2 regions of the Halobacillus sp. 12SKB genome follow, and region 2 is predicted to be linked to the other one. Evidence: riboswitches for the same ligand, from Rfam matches in the RefSeq annotation. Region 2 holds a riboswitch; the other holds the start of a gene.
What was found. Region 2 has a riboswitch for lysine ahead of ACQ4XT_RS10050 (Na+/H+ antiporter NhaC family protein). Riboswitches for the same ligand answer to the same signal wherever they lie in the genome.
Positions count from the first base shown of each region.

Region 1: it holds a riboswitch for lysine, as region 2 does, so the genes downstream of both, dapA (4-hydroxy-tetrahydrodipicolinate synthase) here and ACQ4XT_RS10050 (Na+/H+ antiporter NhaC family protein) in region 2, are expected to answer to the same signal.

Region 1 is NZ_JBRFWR010000001.1:1,180,181-1,192,145, forward strand. Features, by position in the region: gene ACQ4XT_RS05930 (hypothetical protein) at 1-905, shown strand, start outside; gene ACQ4XT_RS05935 (NUDIX hydrolase) at 972-1,601, opposite strand; gene ACQ4XT_RS05940 (ABC transporter permease) at 1,663-3,606, opposite strand; gene ACQ4XT_RS05945 (ABC transporter ATP-binding protein) at 3,596-4,357, opposite strand; gene ACQ4XT_RS05950 (sensor histidine kinase) at 4,457-5,461, opposite strand; gene ACQ4XT_RS05955 (response regulator transcription factor) at 5,458-6,141, opposite strand; gene ACQ4XT_RS05960 (branched-chain amino acid aminotransferase) at 6,332-7,399, shown strand; gene ACQ4XT_RS05965 (hypothetical protein) at 7,436-7,621, opposite strand; gene ACQ4XT_RS05970 (sigma factor-like helix-turn-helix DNA-binding protein) at 7,785-8,441, shown strand; gene clpP (ATP-dependent Clp endopeptidase proteolytic subunit ClpP) at 8,458-9,039, shown strand; gene dapA (4-hydroxy-tetrahydrodipicolinate synthase) at 9,067-9,963, opposite strand; lysine riboswitch at 10,086-10,264, opposite strand; gene ACQ4XT_RS05985 (MFS transporter) at 11,147-11,965, shown strand, end outside.
Region 2 is NZ_JBRFWR010000001.1:2,085,228-2,097,192, forward strand. Features, by position in the region: gene sufB (Fe-S cluster assembly protein SufB) at 1-1,137, shown strand, start outside; gene ACQ4XT_RS10030 (sulfite exporter TauE/SafE family protein) at 1,969-2,781, shown strand; gene ACQ4XT_RS10035 (bifunctional metallophosphatase/5'-nucleotidase) at 2,793-4,178, shown strand; gene ACQ4XT_RS10040 (hypothetical protein) at 4,291-4,467, shown strand; gene yunB (sporulation protein YunB) at 4,518-5,288, shown strand; lysine riboswitch at 5,343-5,526, shown strand; gene ACQ4XT_RS10050 (Na+/H+ antiporter NhaC family protein) at 5,664-7,220, shown strand; gene ACQ4XT_RS10055 (sodium-dependent transporter) at 7,644-9,170, shown strand; gene ACQ4XT_RS10060 (methionine/alanine import family NSS transporter small subunit) at 9,172-9,270, shown strand; gene ACQ4XT_RS10065 (M23 family metallopeptidase) at 9,305-10,225, opposite strand; gene ACQ4XT_RS10070 (YhcN/YlaJ family sporulation lipoprotein) at 10,322-10,951, opposite strand; gene ACQ4XT_RS10075 (YutD family protein) at 11,087-11,362, shown strand; gene ACQ4XT_RS10080 (cytosolic protein) at 11,413-11,700, opposite strand; gene ACQ4XT_RS10085 (DUF3055 domain-containing protein) at 11,756-11,965, opposite strand, start outside.

The DNA.
Region 1 (11,965 bases), 910 kb from region 2:
ATTGGTTTAAGAAAAAGAAGAAGGGATCGTTGACCATCATCATCACAGTATTGTCTCTTGCCATTGTCGGGGCATGTACTGTGGGACCTGACGAAGCGGAAGCAAAAAGTTGGAAGAGTGAGATGAATCAGACGAAGGATTTGAAGTATTCCGGAGAGGCAACCGTACGATTGTATATTCAATTATGTAAAGAGGAGAAAGAATGGCTTCCTTTCTCTGATGCTTTAGAAAAGATTGATACTTTAAGTAAAGTAGAAGCGATGGATCTTTATTTGAAAAGCTACTACAAAAAAGTGAAGCCGAAAGATATTCGTAACATCGTCGACGATGTGTACGGCATTGATCTTGAAGCGGTTTCTGAACTTGGTGTTGGGAAACAAACGAGCACCTATTCTGACGATGTACTCCAACGGGTAAGACAGGCCCTTGGGGAAGAAGTCACTGGTGAAGCCATCACTAAGATGACAAAAGTAGAAGTGATGGAGTTGTACTGGAAGTCCTTTGACGGAAAAATGTCCGGTGATGATATGAGGAAGATGATCAATGCTATTTTTGGAATTAATTTAGCGGGCATATCCGGACTTGAAGGAACAGGGGTCTCGCTTTTTTCAAAAGATCAGTGGATTTCCAGCTATGATCGCGATTTGTTCGTCGTCCATACGGGAGCAGATGATGTGGATGTGTGGATTTACCCGACGGACTATTTCAAAAAGCAGACAGGACTGGAGGAGAACCCTCGTGGATTGGAAATAGCCCTCACCGCCCTGGGCTTTGCATATAATGAGGACAAAAATGCGCTATATTATGCGAATCCTACAGGAGAATCGGTACCTGACAATTTCAAAGGACAGACTCTCGGAACGATTATCGGTTTTATTAAAGACAATTATGAGGATTTGAAATAAAGGAAAGCTCTGCGCCTGAACGCAGAGCTTTTTTAGATGCCTGCCTATCTTTTAGAAAAAAAGGAGTCATCCGTTTTTATTTTTTATAATATCCATAAAATGGGAAATGATCCTTGCTGTCATCCCCCAGATCACTTTATCTCCATAAATATAAAAGTATTCCTCAAGCTGACGCGTGCGCCAGTTGTATTCTTCCCCGCCTGGAATCAAATCAAAGGGAAAATTCGCTTCCGGCTGAGCTTCAAAGTGGACGTAGTGGATGCGTGGTCCATTTTCCATGAAGAAGGAAAGCGGCACTGTAAACACTTCGCGGACCTCATCGGGGTTACGGACGAGTTCTTCTTCAGACACATCCAAGTATCCTGCAAACGTGTAGACGATCATGCCGAAAGGAGAAATCAGGTAGTCGAGCGGATGAACTTCTGTGAACTGCCCTGGTTTGACGCCTAATTCTTCTTCCGTCTCCCGAATGGCGGCTTGCTTTGCGGAAGGGTCCTCAGGGTCAATCTTTCCACCTGGGAAACAAATCTCACCCGGTTGTCTTCTGAGCTGATGAGAACGCACTTCAAAAACGACATGAAGCTCATTGTTTTTTTTAATAATTGGTAAAAGGACAGCGAACTTCCGGAGCTGTTCGTGACCGAGAACAGAGGGGTCATGTTTTTTTACTGTCTCAAAAATGGTTTTTGCGTCCATAGTTTTCACCTCGTCTTTTTACTATACCAGAACATTCGTCGGAATAGAAAAGAGGCACTCATCAGAGCGCCTCTTTAATTATTTTTTTGTAATAAAGAACAGACAGCATTCCGAAAATCGAATAGAAAGCGGTGTAAAGCCCCATAACGATTAGCATCGGCGTCCATAGTTCGGTCCCGAAAAAGAACCAGCCCGACTTTACGGCAAAGTAGCTGTGCAGGAGTCCGATCAGTAACGGAATGCCGAAGTTGAACAACTGCTTTCCTTGAATACCGCGCAGGAGGTCACCGCGGGTGAAGCCGAGTTTTCTTAAAATCGTGTAGCTTCCCTTTTCGTCTTCCCCCTCATCCATCTGTTTAAAGTAAAGCACACAGCCGGATGTAATCAGGAAGGTGAGGCCGAGGAATCCGACGATGAACATGACGAGCCCCATGTTTTGTTTTTGAGACATCGCGCTGTGCCACTGGGAACCGTTGTCTCTTCCTTCATCCAGGCCCAAATCAGCAAATATCTTGTAAGCCTCTTCTTGTTTGCTTGAATCTTCGAGGTTGATCCCTGTATAGAGGTTGGATTTTGTTTGAATCTCAGGGTTATAGTTTTGGCTCAGCTCTTCAAATAAAGCTTCATCAACGACGCCGATCGGAAGCCCCCCTGCCACATAATAGGACGATAGCAAATACTCTTCTTCCAGCCCTTGATAGTCAAGTTCGCGCCAGTCTCCGTCCAATAAAATTTGCGCCGTTCCTTCATCATGGAGGGAGATGAAGGACTGCATCAAATCCGTATAGCCGGTGAGTTTCATTTCCCCCTCATCAATTTCCATTCCATCTGTATGAACTTCACTGATGACAGGGAAGGTCGTCTGTTCGGTGTTGAAATTCAACTCTTCCAAATTCGCATCGAGGATGTTTTTGACGTTGAATTCCGCTTCGTACACAGGGATTGGGTTTTCTGTATAGGCGATGTCTTCCTCTTCCAAACGGTCCATAAAACGGTCTGCCTTATCGGGTTCAATGATGGCAAAATCATCAGGGACCGTCGTTTCGGCTAATTTTTCTGCCGAATAGTAGGAAATATACATAAGCGAAAGCAGGCTTATCGCAAGCGCCGACACCGTTGTAATGACTGTCAGCAGAAAGGCGTTCGACTTCATCCGAAACATGACTGAAGATAAGGAAAGGACTTCATTGATGTTCAAATAGCCGTTTTTATTTTTGCGGATCAAATTGGAAACAAAGCGGACCGATCCTTTATACAAAAAGTACGTTCCCACGATGACAGATCCTAAAATATAGAGCATAGCCAGGTAAAAGCCGTTGATCGTCGTAATGCTGCCTTCAAACAGTTGGGAAGACAAATAGTACCCGGATGCAATGAGTCCGATGCCGAGGATACCCATTAGATGTTCCCAAACCGAAAGTTTCTTCACTTTCCCTTGAGCGCTTGAGGTTACACGAAAGAGAGAAAGGATCGACTGCCTGTGAATGAATAAATAGTTGGTGGCCATGATCACGAGATAGATTCCTGCAAACACGATCAACGTCTGGAAAAAGGCCTGGGTTGAAAAGTTGAGTTCAGCAATTTCTTTAACACCGACAACACGAAAAAAGCTCATCAGGATCAACTTGGAAATCGCAAAGCCGATAAAGATTCCAACCGCAAGGGACCCGAAATAAATGATCAAGTTTTCGATGCCCAGGATTCGGGCAATGCGATTCTTTGTCATGCCGATGAGTTGGAACAAGCCGATTTCCTTGCTTCTTCTTTTGATGAACAAGGCGTTGGCATAGAGCAAAAAGATGGCCACGATTCCTATCAGCAAAATGGATGCGACCCTCACTGCCGCTTCGCCTTTTATTGATCCTTCCTGACTCATCGAGGGGTCATACTGCAAGGTGACGAACGAAAAATACAATGCGACACTAAAAATGAGTGCAAATACATAGAGATAGTAGTTTTTCAGGTTCTTTTTCAAGTTGCGGATGATCAGTTGATTAATGTTCATACTGCACACCGCCAAGCACACCCTGGGTCTTCATGATGTCTTTCAAAAACGTCTGTCTCGTTTGGTCGCCTTTGTTGAGCTGAGTGTAGATCTGACCATCACGGATGAAAATGACGCGGCTGCTGTAGCTGGCGGCGACAGGGTCGTGGGTGACCATCGCAATCGTCGCCTCGCGCTTTCTGTTCATATCACTCAGTTTATCTAAAAGGTCGGATGCAGATTTCGAATCGAGAGCTCCCGTCGGTTCATCAGCGAAAATGATACTCGGTTCATGGATAAAGGCGCGTGCAGCTGAGGTCCGTTGTTTCTGACCGCCGGAAATCTCATTTGGATATTTATGCTGGATGTCATCAATACCTAGTTCCTTCGCTACCGATTCGAATTTCGCCTGAGCCTCATTTTTGGATACTTTGGCAATCGATAGTGGGAGGAGGATGTTCTCCTTCACGGTCAATGTATCTAACAGATTATATTCTTGAAAAATAAAACCGAGGTGATGCTTGCGGAACTCTGCAAGCTTTTTGTCTTTTTGCCCCGTAATCTCCTGACCGTCAATGGAAATTGTCCCGTGACTGACGCGGTCGATGGAGGATAAGACATTGAGCAGTGTGGTTTTTCCAGATCCTGATGCCCCCATGATTGTGACGAACTCTCCGCGCTGGATGGAAAGGTCGATCCCTTCCAGGACATGTTGTTTCATAAATTTGTTTCCGTAACTTTTATGAATCTTTCGTGCAACTAGTAAACTCATTTCATTACCCCCTTCATTCTATGAATTTATTGTAGAACCACTTGAAATCTTTTTCCTTCGATTCATCTAACAAAATGACGGAAGCATGTGACAGTTTCGTCACATGCTCCTAAGCTTCGTAAATTCATTCGGTTCCGGGAACAGGAGAATGAACGTCGACCCTCGTCCAAGTTCAGAGTGCACTTCGATGTCAATCTTCAACGCTTTCCGAATCCGGTCCGTCAAGTAGAGGCCCATGCCGGTAGCCGCCTGATCCTGGTGTGCTGAAGTTGAAGTGAACCCCTTTTCAAAAATGCGTGGAAGGTCCTTCGGATCGATCCCGCGTCCCTCATCCTTGATCATAAGCTTAACGAGGCCGGCTTCTTCCGTACTTGCGATTGTAATTTCCGATTCCTCACTGTACTTAATCGCATTCGTCATCAGCTGTCTGCATATGAATGCAAGCCATTTGGCATCTGTCAGCACTGTTTCAACGTGCAGATCAATATCAAAGCCGATCCCTTTTTGCATACACCATGACCGGAGCGATTTAATTTCATTGAATAACAGCGGTTCAAGCTCCACTTCTTCTATATAAAGGTCGTTTTCGATAAAAGGGATCCGCTTCTGATGCAGCTGTTGGTCAAGAAGCAGATGGATGCGCATCCACTCGAAGGTCAGCTGTGACTTCAGCTTATAGTCGTCGATCCGATCAATGATCAACCGCATCGCAGTCATCGGTGTCTTCACTTCGTGGATCCATGATAAAAGCTCGTCTTTTTCCTGTTCAAGCAGACTTTGGTTATAGGAAGCTTCCTGCTTCAACCGTTCCAACTGATCGCGCACATTTGCCTCAATAACCGACTCTAAAGGACTGTCCGCTTCAGGGAATGTCGTCAAATCGAGGTCGTTGTCCCGCTCTTCGAGTTCCGTATAAAATCGGGTTTCTTTACGGTAGCGGATGATAAGGAAAAAGATGAAGAGAATCCCTGATAACAGGATGTAGTAGAGCATGGAAGAAAGCGGCACCGTTTGGTCAACGAACGCAACGAACAAGGCAAGCAGCTGAAGGCTAATGACAAAAAGAATCCAGCTGGTTCGTTCGGCAAGGAATTTCCGGATCATGACTCGTCCCTCGCGACATATCCTTGCCCGACTTTCGTCTCAATGGCACCACCAAGCCCGAGGTCTGCAAGCTTTTTGCGCAGGCGGTTGACGTTGACCGTGAGCGTGTTATCACTGACGAATCGTTCGTCCTCCCATAAACGGTGGATGATTTCATCGCGACTGACGATCTTACTTTTTTTCTCAATCAGCTGCTTTAAGATGAGCATTTCATTTTTGGTGAGATCAACCGTTCCATCATCATTCGAGACCCGGTTCCGTTCGTAGTCTATGGTTGCACCAAGCCATGTTTTCAATTCATTTTGTTCCGTATTGTAATTATAAACCCGGCGCAGTATCGCCTGGATTTTCGCGATCAGCACATCAAAGTGGAACGGTTTTTGTACGAAGTCGTCGGCACCGAGGTTCATTGACATGACCATGTCTGTCGGGTGGTCCCTCGAGGACAGGAAGATGATCGGGACATTGGAATGTTCCCGGATCATCCGACACCAGTGAAAGCCATCAAACTTCGGAAGCTGAATGTCGATGATGACGAGATGAGGATCGACATCCGTGAATACATCCATCACACGGCTGAAGTCATCGATGCCATGAACTTCATATGACCATTGCGACAGACGTTCTTCCATCTCCTGAAAAAGCGTGCGATCATCCTCAATTAAGAGCAGTTTGAACAAAAGGGACACCACCTTTCCGTATTTTACCTTTTCTCAGTATAGCAAAAGTGTAGGTGTTCACGCATTTTATTACGAAAAAGCGGTGGTGTAGTAAAAATATTTTGACCATTCCGTCAAATCCTCTTTAAAAAAGGTGAGGATGAGCGTACAATGGATACTAATATTCAAAGACCACCATAGAAAAGGAGTCATGAAAATGTCATTGAACATCGTCGAAGCAACCCATAAAAAAGCCAAACCAGAAAGTGAAAAGATTCCTTTTGGACGCACCTTCACGGATCATATGTTTGTGATGGACTATGAAGAGGATAAAGGATGGCACGAACCGCGGATCGTTCCTTATGAACCGCTGACGCTCGATCCGGCTGCGATGATTTTTCATTATGGACAAACCGTTTTTGAAGGATTGAAAGCCTACCGCGCGGATGATGGACGCGTGCTTCTTTTCCGTCCTGAAAAAAACTTCGAGCGACTAAACTTGTCGAGTGACCGATTGAGCATACCGCCGGTCGATGAACAAGAAGTGCTCGGTTACTTGAAAGAATTGGTCCAACTCGAAAAAGACTGGGTGCCTTCTTTTGAAGGAACGTCCCTGTACATACGACCATTTATTATTGCGACAGAACCGAGCCTTGCGGTGGCTCCGTCGAAATCATATAAACTGATGATCATCTTATCACCAGTCGGTCCCTATTTTTCAGGCGGCATCAAACCGGTAACGATAAACGTAGAAGACAAATTTACTCGTGCTGTCAAAGGTGGAACAGGAATGGCGAAAACCGCCGGCAACTACTCTTCCGGATATCAGGCTCAAGCGAAAGCCGTAGAAGAAGGAAACAACGATGTCCTTTGGCTCGATGGCGTAGAAAAACGCTACATCGAAGAAGTCGGAAGCATGAATATCTTTTTCAAAATCGATGGGGAAATCGTGACTCCAGCCTTGAGTGGAAGCATTCTGCAGGGGATTACACGTACATCCATCCTTGAGCTTCTACGTAAATGGGAGGTTCCTGTGAATGAGCGCCGGATTTCAATTGATGAATTGTACCAGGCTTATGAAGACGGGAAGCTCGAGGAAGCCTTTGGAACAGGTACCGCAGCCGTCATTTCGCCTGTTGGTGAATTAAATTGGCTCGGCAAGAAGATGGTCATCAACGACCATGAAATCGGTGCCTTATCTCAAGAGCTTTATGATACGATTACGGGGATTCAACGGGGAAGAAAAGAAGATCGCTATGGTTGGACAGTCGAAGTATAAATGGGAAGCCTCAGGCGTATTCGTGCCTGAGGTTTTTTAATGCTCATTTGTTTTTTGATTTAAGAAATTTATCAGGGACATCAGGACAAAGTATAGAATGAAAACAATCGCAAGGCTCACAAACCAACTGAATGTTGAGTGGAGAAAAGGACTTAGCATGATGACGACGAGAAGAAAAAGAAACCGGGCGATGTCTTTCTTCTTTTTCTGTCGCTTGAACATGGTATCCCTCCTTTTTCTATCTTCTAACCGAATATCATACTCCTTAATCTTTTTTGAAACCGAAGGGGTTTAGACAATCAGCAGAGAATAAAAATAGAAATACCCATATCTTTTTCGTGGAGTTTTCCGTTATAGCTGTGAGAGGTCGAAAGGAGTGTGAAAAGTGGAACTGAATAGAAGGAATTCCGAGGGCAGGACTGGTCTTAAGGGGATAGAAAAGGACTATGATAAGCTTTTACGGTATTGCCTTTTCTTAACGCGCGATGGTTGGGACGGAAAAGATCTTGCTCAGGAGTCGGTGGCAAGGGCGTTTGAGCACTATGATGCTGATGAGATCAGACCGGCTCTTCTTAAAAAAATCGCCTACCATGTGTGGATGGATCAAAAACGCATGGAGAAAAAGGCCCCTTTGATGGAGAGAGCGGCTGATGACTTTGTAAAAAATGAAGAAACGGTGGATGAAACATTAATTCAACTTCTGTTAGAAAAATTGACGGTGAAGCAGATGCTTGCCTTTATTTTGAAGGAAGCTTTTCATTATAAAATTGCAGAGGTTGCAGAACTGCTTCACATGAAGGAAACAGGAGTCAAGGCGTTATTGAAGCGTTCGCGGGACAATCTGCACAGGTGTGCAGAAGTGGAGAGGCTTCATATCATGCGTACCCGCTCAGAGGACGATCTTCTTTACCAAACATTGATCAGAACGCTAACCATACAGGATCCATCGGTATTGATTGAAAAAATTCCTATCCTCCTCAAACCGGCTTCCAGAAATCAGCTCTCGGGATCACCTTTAAACGATCTCTCCTTAGCAGCATAAAAGGAGGAAAAATCCGATCAATACTATTCCTTATGTCATTGAACAGACAAACAGAGGGGAGAGGTCCTATGACATCTACTCCAGGCTTTTGAAAGACCGGATCGTTATGGTAAGTGAAGAAATCAATGACCATATGGCCAACAGCATCGTTGCCCAACTTTTATACCTGGCAGCGGATGACCCGGAAAAAGACATCTCCTTATATATCAACAGTCCAGGAGGGTCGACGACGGCGGGGTTTTCCATTCTGGATACGATGCAGTATATCCAGCCTGAAGTTAGAACGATCTGTACGGGAATGGCCGCTTCTTTTGGAGCCATGCTTTTGTTGGCAGGGACAAAAGGGAAGCGGTATGCGTTACCGAATAGTGAAATCATGATTCACCAGCCGCTTGGAGGAGCTCGCGGCCAGGCGGCTGACATAGAGATTTCAGCGAAACGAATCATCAAACTGAGGCAGCACATCAATGAAATCATCGCCGAACGGACCGGACAGCCTGTAGAAAAGGTGGCAGAAGATACCGATCGGGATTATTTTATGAGTGCGGAAGAAGCGAAGGAATACGGGATCATCGATGAGATTGTTCATAAAAAATGAAAAACCGCCCATGCCGGGCGGTTTTTCTTATGAAGCTTTGACCGCTTCTTTCGGTTGTACTTTTTCAAGTTCGCCAAGCACCTGCTTTTCTTCTTCCTCTGAAAGCGGCAGAAGGGGAAGTCTGACTCCGCCGACCTCCACACCTTTAGCATTCAGAGCCGCTTTCACGGGGGATGGGCTTGGTGCAGAGAAGATGGCATGCATAACAGGAACAAGCTTTTGGTGAAGGCGGGCAGCATAAGCAAAATCGCCTTCCCGGAAACTCTGGATCATCTGCTGCATTTCATTTCCGATCACATGGGAGGATACGGAGACGATTCCTGTACCTCCGATCGATACGAATGGCAGCGTATTGGAGTCCTCACCACTATACACAGAAAAATCATCGGACGTTTCACGAATGATTTCCGTCGCCGCATCAAGATCGCCGCTTGCTTCCTTGATGGAAACGATATTTTTGATTTGAGATAAGCGAATGACTGTCGCTGGCTCCATATTGATGACGCTTCTGCCTGGGATGTTGTAAAGCATCACGGGAAGCGATGTAGATTTGGCAATCGTAGAGAAGTGCTGGTAAAGGCCTTCTTGAGTTGGTTTATTGTAATAAGGGGTCACGAGCATGACGGCGTCGACGCCGACTTCCTCCGCTTTTTCTGTCAGCCGGATAGACGCTCTCGTGTTGTTGGATCCGGTACCTGCGATAACAGGAACTCTTCCGTCCACTTCTTCGACAACGAACCGGAAGAGCTCTACTTTCTCTTCTGTGGTCAATGTCGGTGATTCACCGGTCGTGCCTGCAATGACAAGGCCATCCGAACCGTTCTCAATCAAGTGGTTGACTAGCGCTCGTGTTGCATCAAAATCAATGTTTTCTTCACTGTCAAAAGGGGTCACCATCGCTGTTAATACTTGGCCGAAATTCATAACCTCACACACCTTTGTTTAGAATTTTGAATACGTTCGAGGTTGTGAGGGCTATGGCAGTCAAAATAAAAACGGCAACAACGAGGGCGTCGCTGCTGCCGTAGAAACTTTTAACCGTTCCTGCGTAAGATAGCCCTCCATATAGTTTCCTATATGACAGTCCTGTACTTGTTCAGCAGCAGAACCAGCATCAGGGATATGAGATCCCTTTCGCTTCGGCAATTTCCCCTTTCCACTTTCATCTCAGGAGCTCATTCTCCTCCGACAAGTGTACTCATGTCATTGCACCTCTATCCTTACTTCAAAATCATTTGAAATAAGAAAATATTTAGTTAGTTAAAGATTATCAAAAAAGTATCAAACTTACAAGTGGTAAGACAAGGGAACAAACAATTCGACAAAATCTCTGAGATTCATATCTTAAGCAATCTGCAAGGATTGTGGAAGACTTGATTTCAAGACTTTTGTGGGGTTTAGGGGCTCCGGGAAAAGGTTCGCTTTCCGTGGGCGAGTGATGAGCCTCCTCGAGCTAACGCTCTGCGGGGTCTCATCTACCACGCACTTCCCACAGGAGTCTCACCGTTTCCCTCCGCCCCTTGACCATATGAGGTTCTCGAAATCCCTCTTATAGTAACCTGCCTAGTTGTGTTGTGAAATCCTGCTTAATCTGCGGCGATATAGGATTCTTAACCATAAAAGCTCTTATTACTGGAAGATAGTTTCGGGAATCTCTTCCGGCAAGTGGGCGTAGGAGAATGGCGAGGCTCCTATCTTAAGTGTGCAGGCGCCTTGATTAGCGGCGTATGGACTGAGCTGGCGGAGATAAAGGAAACACGAAGAACAGAGTGATTCGATGTTGACTTATCGTACAGAAGCGAGGGAAGTCTCACTAGCCGCTAGGCTCCGGAACCGGATATTGAAGAGGAAAAAAGTGCAGGGTGAGACCACACAGGACGAAGTCGGAGGAGGCTCACCGCGCTCCCGCGGAAAGCGAGCTATTCCCCGCAGCCCCACCCACTCAACCAAAGTCTCGAAACTGAGTCTTCCAGAATAGGGAGCATTTTTGGAAGAGTTGTAGAAATCAGACCTGAGGCGGATGAAGATTCGTTCCCGGGAACATCGTGGATAGCATCAACCTTTTATACAATAGAATCAACCAAAAACAAACGAAGGTGTGATTCGAATGGCAGTCAATGAAATAGCGTTGCAACAGTCAGAAACAGAACCGAAAGAGATTCCATCCATATTCAGGAATCGAAACTTTTTGCTGCTTTGGGGAGCGGCACTCTTATCAAGCTTTGGCATTTCCTTTTTCCTTTTCTCACAAAGCTGGTACGTCGTTAATGTCCTAGGTTTAGAGGCTTCTCTTGGGATTCTTTATATCGCCGTCAGTATCCCGAGGGTACTTTTTATGATTATCAGTGGAACGGTTGCTGACCGCTTTGATAAAACGAAAATCATGTTTTTGTCTGATTTTATCCGTGGACTGCTCCTTATCGGTCTTGTCGTTTGGTTTATGTTTGGTGGGATTACGTTATGGACATTTGTGACGTTCGCCTTTTTCTTCGGTATTCTGGATGCCTTTTTCTGGGCGGCGGAAAGTGCCGTCATTCCTTCGATTATTCATAAAGATAATCTGACGAGAGGCAATTCGATTATCCAGATGACCAACCAGACATCGTTCATTCTCGCTCCTATGCTTGCCGGGGTCATCATTGCGTTTGGAAACTATGAAATCGTGTTTGCAACAACTGCAATTATGCTCGTTGTGGCGAGTGGTTTGATTTTCTGTATGCGTGTACCAAAAGTGAAAGAAGAGGCAGACGCACAAAAAAAGTTTTGGGATGATTTTAAGGAAGGTCTGCTTTATGTGAAAAACTCCCGTGTCATTTCGCTTGTCGTGTTGACGACGATTTTTATGAATCTCTTCTTAGTCGGACCTTTGACGATGGGGCTTCCGTTATTTGTGAAGACCATTTTAGAAGGGACGGCCATGGATTTT
Region 2 (11,965 bases):
TCAGAGCGTTCATGGGATGAAGTCCCTGAAGAAATTAAAAACACATTCGACCGTCTGGGAATTCCTGAAGCGGAGCAGAAATACCTTGCAGGTGTATCCGCTCAGTATGAATCCGAGGTCGTCTATCACAATATGGAAAAAGATCTTGAAGATCTAGGTGTTATTTTTAAGGATACAGACTCTGCCCTTAAAGAGAATGAAGACCTTTTCAAAGAGTACTTCGGGAAAGTCATTCCACCGTCTGACAACAAATTCGCAGCATTGAACTCTGCGGTTTGGTCCGGAGGTTCGTTCATTTATGTACCGAAAGATACGAAAGTAGAAACGCCTCTGCAAGCGTACTTCCGTATTAACTCTGAGAACATGGGGCAATTCGAGCGTACGTTGATCATTGCGGACGAAGGATCTTCTGTCCACTACGTGGAAGGCTGTACAGCACCAACGTATTCTTCTAGCTCTCTGCACAGTGCCGTTGTAGAAATTTTCGTTAAAGATAACGCTTATTGCCGTTATACAACGATCCAAAACTGGGCGAACAACGTCTATAACCTTGTTACGAAACGTGCGGTTGCTGAGTCAAACGCTACGATGGAATGGGTCGACGGAAACCTTGGTTCTAAATTGACAATGAAGTATCCTGCTGTGCTTCTTAAAGGTGAAGGAGCGCGTGGTATGACGCTGTCCATCGCTCTAGCTGGTAAAGGGCAGCACCAGGATGCCGGCGCTAAAATGCACCACTTGGCACCGAATACATCTTCTACGATCGTGTCTAAATCCATCTCTAAACATGGTGGTAAAGTAACGTATCGCGGAATCGTTCAATTTGGTCGTAAAGCTGAAGGTGCTCGTTCCAACGTTGAGTGTGATACGCTCATCATGGACAATGAGTCCACATCCGATACGATTCCTTACAATGAAATCATGAACGAAAACATCTCTCTTGAGCATGAAGCGAAAGTTTCTAAAGTGTCAGAAGAGCAGTTGTTCTACTTGATGAGCCGCGGTATTTCTGAAGAAGAAGCGACAGAAATGATCGTTATGGGCTTTATCGAGCCATTCACAAAAGAACTACCAATGGAGTATGCCGTAGAAATGAACCGCCTAATCAAATTCGAGATGGAAGGTTCTATCGGTTAATATTAGAAAAAAGCCGTGCAGATATCATCTGCACGGCTTTTTCATCGTGGGCTGGTAATTTTATTATGATAGTAGTTATTAAAGTATATAGCAGGATTGTGGAAGACTTGATTTCGAGATGTTTGTGTGGATTTAGGGGCTCTAGGAAAAGGTTCGCTTTCCGTGGGCGAGTGATGAGCCTCCTCGAGCTAACGCTCTGCGGGGTCTCATCTACCACGCACTTCCCACAGGAGTCTCACCGTTTCCCTCCGCCCCTTTACCAAATGAGGTTCTCGAAATCCCTCTTATAGTAACCTGCCTAGTTGTGTTGTGAAATCCTGCTTAATCTGCATCGGTATAGGATTCTTAACTACAAAAGCTCTTATTACTGGAAGGTAGTTTCGAGAATGTCTTACGAAAAGTGGGCGGAGGGGAATGGCGAGACTCCTAACTTAAGTGTGCAGGCGCCTTGATCAGCGGCGTATGGACTGGACTGAGCTGGCGGAGATAAAGGAAACACGAAGAACGGAGTGATTCGATGTTGACTTATCGTACAGAAGCGAGGGAAGTCTCACTAGCCGCTAGGCGCCGGAACCGGATATCGTAGAGGAAAAAAGTGCAGGGTGAGACCCCACAGGACGCAGTCCGAGGAGGCTCACCGCGCTCCCGCGGATAGCGAGCTATTCCCCGCAGCCCCCTCCACTAAAAAAAGTCTCGAAACTGAGTCTTCAAGAAAAGTGAGTTTATCTATAATTAATGGGGAGGTTTGATTCTCCAGTGGAGGCAAGATGTTTTATGAATACAAAACATGATACTATAATATTATCTATTAAGAGTTAAGGAAGATTCGATATGTATTTGATTATGTTTGTGATCGGTTTAATTACCGCCCTGGTCGGAAGTGTGGCAGGCCTTGGAGGAGGAGTTATTTTAGTTCCTGTTCTCCTGTTTTTAGGTGATCATTATGCTTCCTTCAATTGGGTAACTCCCCAGGCGATTGTGGGAATTTCTTTAGTCGTGATGATTTTTACGGGGATGTCTTCGGCCATCTCATATATGAAGCACCACCGTGTGGATACGGGAATTGGGCTGGTTTTTTTATGTGGAAGCATTCCGGGAGGCATTTTCGGCTCCTGGCTGAATCAATTTTTTGAAACGGATGGTTTCTCACTTTTCTTTGGAATTGTTATGATTGCGGTTTCTTTATTGTTTTTCATTCCGAGAAGACAAGCAGGCCAATTGTTATTTAAAACAGGTATGTCTAGAGAAAAAACAGTGGACGGGAAAGTGTATAAATACCGGATGCCTTTTTGGGTTGGGTTTCTCTTATCGTTTGGCGTAGGGATGTTATCTGGTCTATTAGGCATAGGTGGAGGATCTTTAATGGTGCCGGCAATGATTTTATTATTGAACATCCCTCCTCATATTGCGACAGCGACCTCTATGTTCATGATTTTTTTTGCAAGTATAACAAGCTCTGCGACACATATTCTTTTAGGGCATGTGGATTGGAGTCATACACTTTGGTTTATTCCGGGAGCTTATTTGGGGGGAACACTTGGCGCATGGGTCAATCGACGACTTGATGGACAGGTAGTGGAAAGATTCCTCAGAGTGCTGCTCGTATTAATTGGCATACGTTTAATATGGCAAGGTTTAGGGTGAGGAGACTGATGATGAAGGAAAAATTATACTTTTATTATACAAGCGATCTGCACAGTCACTTTGAAAATTGGCCACAAATCGTCGGTTATTTTAATGAACAGAAAAAGAAGCATGAGAAAAAAGGCGAAGAGTACTGGCTTTTTGATAATGGAGACCATGTGGATCGTTTCCATCCGATTGCGGAAGGGTTGATGGGAAAAGGCAATGTTGAACTATTGAATGATGCTGGATATGATGTGGTAACAATCGGTAATAATGAAGGCATCACTTTAGCAAGTGAAGATCTTCATTCCTTATACGATCATGCGACTTTTCGAGTCGTTTGTGCCAACTTGGATTGTAAGAGTTCCTCTTCACCTGCTTGGTTAAAGCCTTATCACATTCTTGAATCCAAATATGGGACGAAAATCGGTGTATTAGGCTTTACTGCACCATTTCAAGCGTTTTACCAGCAGTTGGGATGGGATGTGGTTCCTCCCTTGGACATTCTGGATGGTGTAATCGATGAGTTGAGGAATCAAACCGATATCATTATCTTATTATCACACCTTGGTATAAATGAAGATGAAGAAATTGCGAGGCGTTATTCAGACATTGATATTATCATTGGGGGACACACCCACCACCTCTTCAAGAATGGTGAATATATTGATGGTGCTTTATTAACAGCGGCAGGTAAACATGGGACGCATCTTGGTGAAGTTGTTGTTGAATGGAACATCGACACCCGTCATTTGGAAAAGAAAGAAGCCTATGCTATACCAACGGAACAACTGAAAAAAGATGATGAAGTAACTAAGAAAGTCAAGGAGATACGTTCTAAGGCTGTTCACGAACTAGGTACTCCCGTGTCTTATCTCAAGGAACCTCTGCATATTGCTTGGTTCCAAGACACCCCGCTTATGAACCGCTTAACTGAACAATTACGCTTATGGACATCGGCGGATATAGCGATGTTGAATGCAGGTGTGCTTCTTGACCATTTATCCGCTGGAGAGATCACTTATGAAGATATTCATCGCATTTGTCCACACCCCATGAATCCCTGCCTTGTGGAGTTGAAAGGGGATGAGTTGCTGGAAGTGATACGAGCGGCTCATACGAAAGAACTTACGGAAATAAGGCTGAAAGGTTTTGGATTCAGGGGCGAAGTAATCGGAAAGATGGTTTTTGCTGGTATTGACATAGAATTGGGGATAGATGATGATGGAGGTGAACATGTAAAGCGTGTCACGTTTGATGGTGAACCGATTGATTATTATCGAACCTATCAGTTTGCTACAGCTGACACATTTACGTTTGGCCGATTCTTTCCTGAAATTGCCTATGCTAAGTCAAAGAAATATTTTATGCCGGAACTATTGCGTGATTTATTATCTGAAGCACTTAAATCATAACACTGAGAGCTACCTTTGCAGGTAGCTCTCTTACATAACGGGTCGATAGGAGTTAATTATGAGAGGCTGGATGGATTAGGGTATCCGTATTAAGAGTGGTGAATTTATCTATATGGAAAAATCCTTGCCATTGCTGCGTGAAGCGATTGTAGATAAACAGAACCCAACTGTGTGCAATCGTCCCATAGTAAGGGAAATAAACAAAGTTGGGACGAGAGGAAGAGACATTGACTTGTCCAAGGAATTGAATATTATGATTTCCAATTGTCATCTGACATCAGTAAGTTAATGCTTAAACCCTTCTCTTCTTTCATATAGATAGATGAGGAGGGTTGTTCTATGCCAAAAAAGAGTGCGACTACTGGTTCCACGATCGGAAAAAGGATTGTGCTTAGTCTGCTGTTTTTCGCCCTTTTCACAGCGTTAAGTCTTTGGTTCATTAACCGAGGGGTAACTCCAGCGCTTGTTGAAATTGCTGAAACAAAAGCTCAACAGCTGGCTAGGGATGCCATAAATGAAGCCGTCAGCAAAACGATCGCAGAAGATTTACAATTTAATGATCTTGTGAATATGGAGAAGGATAACCAAGGAAACATCGTTTATATGGGTTGGAACTCTGTCGTAGTTAACCGGGCACTTCGCGATACGACCATACGTGTTCAAAACTTTCTCAAAAGAATGGAGCTTGGAGAGCTTCCTATGGAGGATACGTCTTTAGAGCCGAATATTGATCCCGATCGCACACAGGAAGAACTAGGAGAACAGCCGGCAACCTTAATTGAACTTCCTATCGGGGTAGCGACGAACAACAGTTTACTAGCGAATCTTGGGCCAAAAGTTCCTGTTCAACTAAGAGTGATTGGAGATGTTCAATCGGAAGTGGATATCAAGATGACGGAGTATGGGATTAATGCAGCTCTTTTTGAATTGACCATTCATTTTGAAGTGAACGTGCGGATTGTTATTCCATTTTCTACAGAAACGACTGTCGTAACGAATAACATTCCAATTGATCAAGCCACAATTCTTGGGAAAGTACCTAATTTCTATGGTGGCATGGGTGGAGAAGGGGATCCATCATTTTCCTATCCAATGGACCCCTTGCAATAAATGCTTGGAATTGTTAAACTTACTGAGAATTGAATATGCGTGACCTTATCAGATCGGTGAGGTAGAGGTGCAAACACCATCAGTAATCAATTGGAGCGAGACAAGCGACGATGATTGATGGAAGGGGATGTTTGCCGAAGTGTTTTGTAGTTCGTCAAGCTATAAGACGCTGGTGTATATCTGAACAAGAGATACACTGTCATGCATGCTTTTGGGTGCATGGGGCGCTACTGATCGAAATGGAGGATAATCAAATTGCCACTTACAAAGGCAATGGTAGGTTATTTTCTATCATTGTCTTTTTTTATTCCTCATTTTTTCATCCGCAGTAGCCTTCCATTCCCGTTACATCAAGATTTACGGAGGGGAAAAATCATGGAAGGAACCATCTATTCTTTAATTCCAGCAGTATTAATGTTAATCCTTGTTCTGCTGACAAGGAAAGTCATCCTGTCCTTAGGGATCGGGATCATCGTAGGAGCATTCCTGCTCACTCAAATGGATATTGGCGGAGGATTGACGTTAATTTGGTCGATTTTCGCAAGCATCTTTGTTAGTGAAGGCACACTGAATATGGGCAACATTTATTTGTTATCATTTCTATTTCTACTAGGAATTACCACTGCCTTCATGACAGCATCAGGAGGAAGTCGGGCCTTTGGTCGCTGGGCTGTCGAACGTATTCGCACGAGAAAAGGAGCCACACTTGTACCAGCTCTTCTTGGAATCATTATTTTTATTGATGATTACTTCAATGCACTAGCCGTTGGACAAGTGGCGCGACCTGTAACCGATCGATACAAAGTATCACGGGCGAAATTGGCGTATTACATCGATTCCACATCGGCTCCGATTACTGTTATTTCACCGATTTCCAGCTGGGGAGCTTATATTATTGGAACAATAGGAAGTATCCTTGCTGCTAATGAAATCACACAGTACCAAGCGTTTGAAGCATTCGTGCTTATGATTCCAGCAAATTTATATGTATTTGCAGCATTATTACTCGTATTCCTGACGATTTATTTAAGATTGGACCTTGGTCCGATGAAAGTTCATGAAAAACGTGCTATTGAAACAGGTGAATTGAACAACCCTGAAAAGGGAGATGTTCCTGGTGATTTAAATGATGAGTTTAAAGAGCATAATCACGGCAAGATCTCTCATTTGATTTGGCCTATTGTAGCGCTCGTTGTCGGAACTGTGTTAACAATGATTATCACGGGAATGCGTAACACGGAAGGTAATGTTGATCTTCTCTCCATCTTTGCCAACACAAATGTCAATATCTCGTTGTTCACAGGCGGAGTCGTTTCTGTAGTTATTGCGCTTATGTTGTATATCGGTCAGCCCAAACCTAAATCAGGAATTTCTCTTGTCTTTCTTCAAGGGATGAAAGCTATGTTACCAGCGATCTACATCTTGGTTTTTGCCTGGATGATCGGTGATATTATCGGCCAGCTCCAAACCGGTGAATATTTAGCCCAGCAATTTACTCAAGCAGATATCAATCTTGCCTATCTGCCTTTGATTATTTTCCTGCTGTCAGGCTTCATGGCATTATCTACAGGTACTTCTTGGGGAACATTTGGAATAATGCTTCCAATTGCAGGGGAAATCGCAGCAGTATCTGATCCTACACTGATTCTTCCGGCACTGTCAGCCGTACTTGCCGGCTCTGTGTTTGGTGACCATTGTTCACCGATATCAGACACTACGATTCTTTCCTCGACTGGGGCAGGATCGAACCATATTGATCACGTTCTCACACAGCTTCCTTATGCTCTTATCGCAGCAGGAGCTGCTTCGATCGGTTATGTCATCCTAGGCCTGTCAGGTGGAGTTTGGCTGCCACTGTTGCTGACATTGATTATTGTCACAGTTGCAGCGTTTATTATTCACAAGTTTAATCATAGTCAACCAACGGAGTAAAATAAGAACGATTAGTTTTCCCGAAGAGTATGGAACGTTCAACGTCCATACTCTTTTTTGTTTCCATTCTCCCTCAAAAAATTTTGAACTTCCTTTTTTAAAATGCACAGTTACGTAACTTGTTCCGCGAAAGAATATTGGTAAAATGATGTGGGTCACCCTGCCACACACTCCACTAAATTCTCAATTTGAGTCTTACAATATCCTTCCATATAGATCAAATGGTTAAATATTGAAAATATAAATCCATATTATGGTAGTTCTTTTTGTTCATGTCTTTTATCTCACCTTCCAATTTTTAGAATTTTTAAAATTATTTTGACAAGCTATGCATTGCTAGTTATAATTTAAAGCAGAATAATCAGAAAAATAAAAATTTAAAAACATCTTTTCTTAGATGTTTAACTCAGGGAGGTCTTTCGCATGGAAAATCGTGCACAATGGGGAACACGAGCCGGTTTCATACTGGCAGCCGTCGGCTCAGCTATTGGTTTGGGTAACATATGGCGTTTCCCGGCAGTAGCTTATGAAAATGGTGGTGGCGCATTTTTTATTCCTTATTTATTTGCTCTATTAACAGCAGGGATACCGCTACTTGTCATGGAATTTACCATCGGTCACAAATTTAGAGGGTCAGCACCACTTTCATTCTTCCGAATGAATCGTAAAACAGAATGGCTTGGCTGGTGGGCAGTACTTGTATCCTTTGTTATTTCGACATATTATGCTGTCATTATTGCCTGGGCAATTTCATACAGTATCTTCGCATTCAATCTTTCTTGGGGCGATGACACAGAAGGCTTTTTGTTTAGTGATTATTTGCAATTATCCGTAGATCCTGGTCAGACAGGAAGCCTTGTACCTGGTGTTCTTATTCCACTTCTTATTGTTTGGTTAATTACACTTGGTGTACTATTCAAAGGAGTCAAAAAGGGTATTGAAGCAGCAAATAAAATCTTTATCCCGACATTGATTGTCCTTTTCATGATTATTGTCATCCGAGCGATTACTCTTCCGGGGGCGGCAGAAGGTCTTCAGACATTCTTTGCTCCAGATTTTAGTGCTATTACAGATAGTTCCGTTTGGGTAGCAGCTTATGGACAAATTTTCTTCAGTTTATCCATCGCCTTTGCGATTATGATTACGTACTCCAGTTACCTACCGAAGAAATCGGACTTAACGAACAATGCTTTCATTGCTGGCTTTGGTAACTCAAGCTTCGAATTACTTGCTGGTATTGGTGTTTTCGGAGCTTTAGGATTCATGGCTTCTCAAAGTGGTGTTCCAGTTAACGAAGTCGTCAGTGGTGGCGTGGGACTTGCGTTTGTCGTGTTCCCACAAATCATTAATGAGTTTCCTGCATTGAATGGCTTATTTGGTTTCTTATTCTTTGCATCCTTGGTACTAGCCGGATTGTCTTCATTGATTTCAATTTCAGAAACTTATGTAGCTGCCTTGAGTGAAAAATTTGGAATATCAAGGAAAGCTGCTGTAGGATTAGGCGGAGGATTAGCTGCCGTCATTTCCCTGCTTTTCGCAACACAAGGTGGACTTTATCTCCTGGATGCAGCTGATTACTTCATTAACCAGTTCGGAGTAGCATTTGTCGGACTTGTAGAAGTTCTCGTCATAGCGTGGTTCTTACGCAATCTTAATGACTTTCAGGCTCATGCTAACGGTATTTCTGATATCCATCTTGGAGGATGGTGGAAGATTTGCCTTGGTGTGATCACGCCAATCGTACTTGGGTTTATGATGTTTGATCTATTCAAGACGAACCTTCTTCAACAATTCGATACAGAAACAGGGAACTATGCAGGATATACAGATGGTTTCATTTTATTCGGAGGTTGGTTTGTAGCAGCGTTTGCCATTGTATCCGGCTTCCTGATGACATTGAAACGCTGGGATTCTAAGGCTGTTGAAGAAATCAAGAAGGAGGTAAGCTAATATGTCAGCTGGTGCAGTAACAATGATGATTATCGGAATAGTCGTTATATGGGGTGGCCTGGCTGCCAGTATTACGAATGCCGTTAAAAAATCCAAATAATAAGAAAAGCGTCGCACAGTAAAGTGCGGCGCTTTTAATTTTTTGTCATCCTTTCCCATTTTCGCAGGAATGGGTAAGGGTCAAAGGACCATTCATTTTTTCCATTATCTTGATACATGCCATAATGAAGGTGGGGAGGGAACTTGCCGGAGGTTCCAGGAGGTCCATATCCAGAAGCTCCTACCGAACCAATCACATCCCCAGGTTGTACGATGTCACCCACTTTAATTTCTTCTGAAAAACTGTGCAGGTGAGCGTAATAGTGGTAAATGTTATAAATATCCCGAATCCCAATCCTCCAACCACCGAACTTATTCCACCCTTTCATCTCTACAACTCCATACGTTGTAGACTTAACGGGCACACCGTAATTAGCAAAGATATCGGTGCCTTCGTGAATGCGTCGTCCTCCAAATCCTCGAGCATCCCCCCATGTGCTTCTATAACTGTAATTTGCTTGAAGAGGGAGGGGAAAGTCACGGTTTGTTAAATTTACGGTCTGGAATTTTTTAAATACTCTGGCTGTGTTCATAATGGTTTGAACGGTAAGGTCTCTCTTGTAATAATTCCATAAGGCAATTTTAATATCATCACTCGTAGTACCATAAGACTTCAAGTATGTGCCTATTGAATACAACACATCTTCATCATTATCCAACTGAACCTTTTGATCCCCATTTCCATCTTCACCCCAGCCTTCCGGAAAAAATGTTGAAGGCATTTCTCCAGCAGAACCGGTCCAGAACATCGGATCTGCTTCAATTGCAGTGACACGTCCATCTTTGGGGTCGTCATGAACTTGTCTCTCATATTGGTCAATCGCCGCCAAATACTCCCAGGGAATATCTGTGATGGCTGAGGTTTTCTTATATAATGCCATTCGCGCATCGCTCTCTTCATCTGCATGTATGGAACCTGCGAAGAAAAGAGTACACATGCTAAGACATAAGATCATTGAACCGATGTATTTCATAAACTCACCTTCAATGTTTTGATATCTATAGCATGAGGCAGGCATGCTTTTGTTATGAATGGAAAATTAGGGGTGAAATCAGTTTTCCATGCCTGTTTCTTCTTCTGTATTCATATTTGGTCCAACATCCGGCTGATTAGGATTGGACTCATCGACTTTTCCTTGGGGTGACTTTTTCATTTTTTTGATAATGCTATCGATCGTATCGTTATACCCTTGATCATAAACTGTAGAGTTACTTAAGCTCTGGATATCTCCGAAGGAAGCAGGGTTGTCCGATACATATACATGGTAAAAGCTCGGGACTAAAGAATAGGCCGTTTTCTGAACCATATCAGCAGCTGATTCTCGATCTATATCATCTGCTTTTTTGTAGGCAACGAGTACCTCATTATCCGTTACTACAGTGGCTACGTCATCGAATTGATCATAACGGAGGATCATTCTAGAGATCATATCCGCCATTTCTTCACGATTGACTTTAATTTCACGGTGCTCTTCCGAATCTTGATTTAATTGATCCTTGTTGAAGCGTACATAACCTACTTGACCATCTTTTGGCTTTTCGTTATATCCATCCATCGCATTGCCATTCAACGTGTCATCATCCATCATATTTTTTGCTTGTTCTTCTTTGGTTTCCTGACATCCGGAAACGATGAGTGTAACAAGGGATAGAAGGGTAAATACTTTCCATATTTTTTTCAACATTGTTCCTCCTTAATGTAACTCTTTATAATCATTAGATTGAGCAGTTTTACCGGAAACATACTTTTTGCTTTTGTTGTATTACCTAACATGTGAAAAAATGTGATACACTAAAATAGGATAGAGGTGATACAAATGATTGAGCTTGCTGGGAAAACATATGATCTCCTAGAGGACTATCAAGAAGGCTTTCAACAGGAAGAAGTAGAAAGTCGATTTAGTGATATCCTGAATAAATATGACTTTATTGTTGGGGATTGGGGTTATGGTCAGTTAAGGTTAAAAGGGTTTTATGATGATCAAAATTCCAAAGCAACGTTTGATACTAAAATCAGTACCCTGGAAGATTATTTGTATGAATACTGTAACTTTGGATGTTCTTACTTTGTATTGAAAAGAATTCGTCAATAAGAAACGGCGCGCAAATCATCGCACGCCGTTTCTTTTTGTATTTCACCGATTTAATGTGCTTCCTCAGAAGGCTTTACATTTTCACCTTTTTCATCATGCGTGGGGTGAGCACCATCCTCATGTCGAGGGAGGTCCTGGTGGAGCCCTTTATTTTCATAGTTGAAAGCGCTGTAATAGCGCTGCTCATCTGTCCATGGTGCACTTTTATCATTGGTTACAGGTTCATATTTGTTTCGGGGTGCACCATAAGGCCCCTCAGGAAGTTGTTCGGGAGTCAAGTAATTACGCTGAGCTTCGACATTGGCAAAATCCGAATATTTACGTTTTTCTTTACCCATAAAAAAACCTCCTTCCGCTTTATTTTTTGCGGAAGGAGGTTTTTTATGCCTACACTTAAAGAAGGTCCGGAAGATAATTCCTTAATTCTTCGGCTTCGATCGCACTGAGTTGAAACATATGTTCCAAGTGGCCGATTTCATTGATATTCTCATGATCAAGCAAAGCTTGACGGTTTTTTGGTAAATTGATCACCATCGTTTGATTCTGAAAATAATCGGCTTTCATGAGAGCAAGTTCAAACCGGTGACTCCCTGCTGTGAACGA